One region of the Citrobacter sp. MNAZ 1397 genome, then DNA from elsewhere that is predicted to be linked to it. Evidence: riboswitches for the same ligand, from Rfam matches in the RefSeq annotation. Region 1 holds a riboswitch; the other holds the start of a gene.
The links. Region 1 has a riboswitch for thiamine pyrophosphate ahead of thiM (hydroxyethylthiazole kinase). Riboswitches for the same ligand answer to the same signal wherever they lie in the genome.
Positions count from the first base shown of each region.

Region 1 (3,411 bases):
CTTGCGGTTGCAGGGCGTTAATCAACTGCTGATAGTGCTGCTCCGTGTTGTTGAGGCTGGCAACGTGGCTGACCTGCTTAATGCCAATACGCGCCAGCTCCTCGGTTAATGGTTTGCTGTGATCGATAACATGATGCGCGCCCAGCTCACTGACCCACTGCTGGCTTTGCGGGCGGGATGCCGTGCCAATCACGGTCAGGCGGGTCAGCTTACGCGCCAGTTGCGTCAGAATCGAGCCTACGCCGCCGGCGGCGCCGACAATCAGCAGCACGTCGCCTTCATTGCCATTTTCACGCACGCCTAAACGGTCAAACAACATTTCCCAGGCAGTAATGGCGGTCAGCGGCAGGGCCGCGGCAGAGGCGAAATCCAGTGAGGCTGGCTTACGGGCGGCAATGCGCTCATCCACCAGTTGAAATTCGCTGTTGCTGCCAGGACGGGTCAATGCCCCGGCATACCAGACTTCATCACCGGGCTTAAATAACGTGACCTTATCGCCAATGGCGGTAACCACACCGGTCGCGTCCCAGCCCAGCACACGAGGTTTATCGGCGTTAAACCCGGCACGCACTTTGGTGTCCACCGGGTTAACGGAGACGGCTTTCACCTCGACCAGCACATCATGCCCTTCGGCTTTCGGCGTCGGTAACTCAATGTCGGTTAAAAAATCAAGGTTGCTGCCGTTCTGTGCGGCCTGTGTAATGGCGATTGCTTTCATAAATACTCCGTAATGTCGTTATTCGTCAGGGGATGTGTTTATGCTAGTTCGCCAGGTGGTAAGTGAAAAACCCGGGCGGGAGGTGAGCACTTATCCTGCAGGAGTGAAAATAGCGTGGAATACCCCGGTGCGGAAAATTTCTGACGCGGGGCAGTGACAGGGCGCTACTCCTTATGGCAGAGTGCTTTGCGCGGCATTTTGCGGTGTGCAGCAGAGCACAGCAGGGGCCGTGGTTTTAATCATCGCCTCCTTGCGTTGAAATCTGTGCACCCGGTTACTATTTATTTTTAAGCTCAAAATTGTCTTTTCTATCGACTGAATTGATTAATTTCTTTTAACTTTTTGCCGATGATACGTTTACTTACCCGGCGAAGGAGGCTGCTTTGAAACGGATTCTAACTGTAATGTTGGGCGTGGGCATGTGCGCTGGCGCTCTTGCTGATTCTGGATCACCGCAACTGAAAGTGGAAAGCCAGAGGCTGATTCGCGAGTCTGGACATGAGTGCAACAAGGTTGAGGGCGTCTATCCCGCCGCGTTCGGTGGTTCTCTGATTGTGATTTGTGATGATACACGCAGATACACGATCAAGAGCAAGGATGGCCACTATGTCGTGGGTGTGGCGGAGTAACTCATCCGGGCAGGGCAAACGGGAGTATGCTATGTGTGTACTCTCAAAAAGAATGCTCGTCCTGGGTGCAGAATAAGCAGACATATCAAGTTTCCTCACACCGTTTTCTGCGCCGACTTACTGATACCATGGTAAGGAAAACGGGTTTATCGTTTACAAGACTTCTCCGTGGCTTTATCCTGATCCGGGATTAACAAACGTTAATCACAACTTATTGATTTTATTTGACTCGGGGTGCCCCTTTTCACGAAGGGCTGAGAAATACCCGTATTACCTGATCTGGATAATGCCAGCGTAGGGAAGTCAGATGCCTGCCCGGCATCCCTTCTTCACGCCGGGCAGGAGCGAATCGATGCAACCTGACCTGCTTCACCGTGCGCAAATCGCGCAAATTCTTCAGCAATTTCGTAAACATACGCCGCTCGTTCACTGCATGACTAACGACGTGGTGCAGACCTTTACGGCCAATGTCCTGCTGGCGCTGGGGGCGTCCCCGGCGATGGTGATTGACCGCGACGAAGCACAGCAATTTGCCGCCATTGCGGACGCGCTGCTGATTAATGTCGGCACGCTGACCCGCGAACGCGCCGATGCGATGCAGACGGCCATTTTAAGCGCCACCGCCGCGCGTAAGCCCTGGACGCTGGATCCGGTTGCCGTCGGAGCATTAACTTTTCGCAGCGATTTTTGTCGCGAGCTTCTGGCTTTGCAGCCTGCTGCCGTGCGCGGTAATGCTTCGGAAATTATGGCGCTCGCCGGGATGAGTGCCGGAGGACGTGGTGTGGACACCACCGATACCGCGATTGCCGCGCTGCCTGCGGCCCAGGCGCTGGCCCGCCAGACGGGGGCCATTGTTGCGGTGACCGGCGAGGTGGATTACATCACCGATGGTCTTCGTACCCTGCGCGTGACGGGCGGCGATCTGCTGATGACCCGCGTGGTGGGGGCAGGCTGTGCATTGTCGGCAGTGGTAGCCGCCTGTTGCGCCTTGCCGGGCGATCGCCTGTATAACGTGGCGGCGGCGTGCGCGTTTATGGCTCAGGCGGGCAGTCTGGCAGTGGCGACCACACGCGGACCTGGCAGTTTTATTCCTGCGTTTCTCGACGCCCTCTATGCGCTTCATGGGGAGGTACTGGCATGAAGCGGATCAACGCATTGACTATTGCCGGAACGGACCCCAGTGGTGGGGCGGGTATTCAGGCGGATCTGAAAACCTTTTCTGCGCTGGGCGCCTATGGCTGCTCGGTCATTACCGCGCTGGTGGCGCAAAATACTCGCGGCGTACAGTCGGTCTATCGTATTGAGCCCGATTTTGTCGCCGCACAGCTGGATTCGGTGTTCAGCGATGTACGCATTGATACGACTAAAATCGGCATGCTGGCGGAAACAGATATCGTGGAAGCGGTGGCGGAGCGCTTGCGCCGCTACCAGGTGCAAAATGTGGTACTCGATACCGTCATGCTGGCAAAAAGCGGCGACCCGCTGCTTTCCCCTTCGGCGGTAACGGCGCTGCGACAACATCTGTTGCCGCAGGTGTCGTTGATTACCCCCAATCTGCCCGAGGCCGCCGCGCTGCTGGATGCCCCTCACGCCCGCAACGAACGCGAGATGCATGAACAGGGTCAAGCGCTGCTGGCACTGGGATGCGAAGCGGTGCTTATAAAAGGCGGGCATCTGGATAATGATGAAAGTCCGGACTGGCTGTTTACCCGTAATGGCACCGAGCGTTTCACCGCACCCCGTATAAAAACCAAAAATACCCACGGCACGGGCTGTACGCTGTCGGCCGCCCTGGCGGCATTGCGTCCACGTCATGCGGACTGGGCTTCAACGGTCAATGAAGCCAAGCGCTGGCTGTCGGCGGCACTGGCCCAGGCAGACACGCTGGAAGTGGGGCAGGGCATCGGCCCGGTACACCATTTTCATCAGTGGTGGTGAGGGAGCGGTTCCCGGATGGCGATCAGGCTACGCGTAATACTTCACCCGGCTCAGCGCAGCGCCAGCCGGGTAGGGGGACCGGGGGAAAAATATTGAGCGCCGCACAGCGGTAAACCACAACCCGAA
Region 1 covers NZ_JAKIVH010000001.1:533,172-536,582, forward strand. Annotated here, with positions in the region: gene L2097_RS02280 (zinc-binding alcohol dehydrogenase family protein) at 1-718, opposite strand, end outside; gene L2097_RS02285 (hypothetical protein) at 1,102-1,347, shown strand; TPP riboswitch at 1,568-1,665, shown strand; gene thiM (hydroxyethylthiazole kinase) at 1,700-2,488, shown strand; gene thiD (bifunctional hydroxymethylpyrimidine kinase/phosphomethylpyrimidine kinase) at 2,485-3,285, shown strand.

Region 2 (3,411 bases), on a different contig from region 1:
CCGAGCTGAGCGGCCAATTGTCGCTGCTCGCCGGGGATCTGCTCCAGAGTCTGTAACAGCAGACGGGCGGCCATCGGCAGGTTAAAAAAAACGTGCGCCAGCAAAATGCCCAGCAACCCGTACGGTGAAAATGTCCAGTCCAGACCTGCCGCGCGAAACGCGGAGGCAAGCCAGCCCTGGCGGCCATAGACACTCAGAATACCAAATACCCCAACCAGTACCGGGAGGATCAGCGTCATCGCGCACAGGCGCAGCAGGGCAAGACGACCTGGGAAGCGTCGCCGATAGAGCGCGCGAGCGAGAAAAATGGCCGGCACGACGGAAAGCAGCGTCGATAAAAAGGCCTGCCAGAAAGAAAAACGTACCACGTGCCACAGATAGCTATCGTGCAGGAGTGCTGTCAGATCGGCCGCAGGGGCGTTTTGCCAGAGTGCGAGAAACGCGGAGATGGCCACCACCACCATCAGTGTGGCGGCGGCCAGACCGGGAACCAGCCAGCCGAAGGTTAGCGGCTGACGGCGCGTTGCCATGCATTAATCCATTCGCCGCGCTGGGTTGCGACGTCTTGCGGGGTATATTCCAGCGAGGTTTGTGGTTTCACCAGCGCATCGAATCCGGCGGGCAGAGAGACATTGCTGACCGGGTACATCCAGTTGCCAGTCGGGATGGCGTTCTGGAATGCCGGAGAGACCATAAATTTCAGGAATTTCTCTGCCAGTTCCGGCTGCTTACTGGCAGCGGTTCGGGCAGCCACTTCAACCTGCAGGTAGTGACCTTCGCTAAAGGCCGCGGCGGCGTAGTTGTCTTTCTTCTCTTCAATGATGTGGTAAGCCGGAGAGGTGGTGTAGCTCAGCACCAGGTCACCTTCTCCTTTCAGGAACAGACCGTAGGCTTCACTCCAGCCCTTGGTGACCGTGACGGTTTTGGCCGCCAGTTTTTGCCAGGCGTCCGGGGCCTTATCGCCGTACACTTTCTGCATCCACAGCAACAGGCCGAGACCTGGCGTACTGGTCCGCGGATCTTCATAAATCACGCGCCATTTCTGTGAGCTTTCTACCAGTTCTTTCAGGCTTTTCGGTGGGTTTTTCAGCTTGTTTTTGTCATAAACGAACGCAAACCAGCCGTAGTCAAACGGAACGAAGGTGTCGTTTTTCCAGCCGCCAGGCACGGTAACGGCGTCCGGGGAAATGCCGCTTTTGGCGAACAGTTTGGTTTGTGTGGCGGCTTCCAGTAGGTTGTTATCCAGCCCCAGCACCACATCCGCTTTGCTGTTTTTGCCTTCCATACGCAGACGGTTAAGCAGTGATACGCCATCTTCCAGCGCGACAAATTTCAACTCACAGTTGCAGTCGGCTTCGAAGGCTTTTTTTACCGCGGGTCCCGGTCCCCATTCCGCAGAGAAGGAGTCGTAGGTGTAAACGGTCAGGGTCGGTTTCGCGAAAGCGGGAGCTGCGGCAAGCAGCAGGAATGGCAGAACTTTTTTAAGCACTTTGCACCTCAAAAATGGGTGGCAAAGAGGATTTTAAGCGATAGCCTCAAATCCCTTCGCCGGCGTTATCCGGATCAGGTTCGACGGGTATTTTCTCAGCACACGCTTTTGGCGCAGCACCCCGTTGAGCACTGCGCCATTGTAATGATTTTGTAAGTTTTCTGAAAGCGCCCCTTTATCATTCAGCAGGAAGCGCCAGAATCTGAACGATTACGGGTCGGGCGGGGCGAACCATGCGGATTTGAAGTCAAACCAGCCAAGGGTGTTCATACGCAGACCGCGCATACTGCGCTGACCCTGAATCCGCAGCCAGTGATGAATCAGCGGAACCAGGGTTTTGCTTGCCAGTAACTGCTGACACCAGACGGCCAGATTCATCTTTCCGGCGCGCCAACGCTCAGCATCGGCCTGCCAGTCCAGCGGGACGCAGTGTTGAATCAGCGGGACTTCATACAAATGCGTAAAGAGGGAAAAATCGAGCGGCAGCGTGAAGTTGGCGCTATTGAGCCAGATATCGCTGACGATATCGCCGCGGTGCCACTCTTCGTAATCCACTTCTTGTATCTCCAGGCGCACATCATGTTGCGCCAGTAGCTTGCTCATGGTGTTGGCAATCGCTTTATGCTCGTTGTGATCGCGATAGAAAGTCAGGGTGAGTGATTCCAGCCCCGCAGGTTTTTCACCACTGCCAGGTCGCGCATGGTGCCAGCGCGGCAGCAGGCCGTACGCCGGGAACCAGTACTGTTGATAATGTTCTTCCGCGTGGTAGAGCAGCCGGGTGGGGGAGAGAACCTGGCTTATCCAGTCGCGAACGGCCTGGTTTGCGCCCCGGTGTGAGCGGGCATCGAAGAGCAGATAGTAACAGCCCTCTTCGAGGCGGCTTTCGACCGCTTTTTCCCCGTCGGTTGGCCCGTCAATGGTCAGGCCGCCATTCGGTTCATCGCCAATTTCCGGCAGTACCCAGACATTGACTTCATCGATAAGCGCGCGATAACCGAAGTAGTCATCAAACGCATGAATTTTCAGCTGGTTATTATTATTGCGCGTGACCGCATAAGGCCCAGTGCCGACAGGATGGCTGGAGAAATTGTCCATCGAGTTCCACTCCTGCGGCAGGATCATGGCGGGCACATGTCCCATCAGCCAGGGCAGCCAGGTGTCCGGCTGCGACAGGTGAATATCCAGCGTCCAGGGCGTCGGAGAGATAACCTGGGTGATATGCGAGTAGAGCGGCAGTGTACAGACGCGTTCGAGGGAGGCGATGACATCGCGCATTTCGAGTTCACGCCCATGGTGAAAATGGATGCCGGGGCGCAAATAAAAACGCCAGTGGAGCGGCGTGATCGCTTTCCAGTGATGCGCGATATCGGCTTCCAGTTCCCCATTTTCCTCATTTATGCGTGTCAGCGCGCTAAAAATCTGCCGCGCCATGTGGGTTTCAGAGCGCCGCAGGGCGGTGCCTGGCAGCAGATTACGCAGTGGACGGTAGTACAAAACCCGCAGAATATGCCGCCCCTGGCGGAAGCTACGGCCCAAATGCGAGATCAACATCTGGCGGACTGCGCTCTTATCGCCCACCAGTTGAACCAGTTGCTCGATACGATCCTGTTCCAGTAAGTCCTCTGCCCGCTGTTGCTGTAAGGCGAGACCGGTATAGAGAAATGTCAGGCGCGAACGTTTGCCGCGTCCGGCTTCTGCCTCCCAGGTCAGCCAGCCACGATCTTGCATGGTATTGAGCAGGGTGCGCATATGGCGACGGGAACAGCTCAGCAAATCGGCCAACTCATTGAGCGTTGTCTCCTGAGATTTCCCGTCACAACATTGCCATAGACGAATGAACTGTTGTTGCAGGCGACCTGATGGCATAAAAGGGGAACTCCTGATGAAAAGTCAGCAATTTATTTATCCCTATATTAAGCCAA
Region 2 covers NZ_JAKIVH010000002.1:392,578-395,988, forward strand. Annotated here, with positions in the region: gene thiP (thiamine/thiamine pyrophosphate ABC transporter permease ThiP) at 1-530, opposite strand, end outside; gene thiB (thiamine ABC transporter substrate binding subunit) at 506-1,489, opposite strand; TPP riboswitch at 1,523-1,623, opposite strand; gene sgrR (HTH-type transcriptional regulator SgrR) at 1,700-3,355, opposite strand.
Region 2: another riboswitch for thiamine pyrophosphate. It lies ahead of thiB (thiamine ABC transporter substrate binding subunit); the one in region 1 lies ahead of thiM (hydroxyethylthiazole kinase).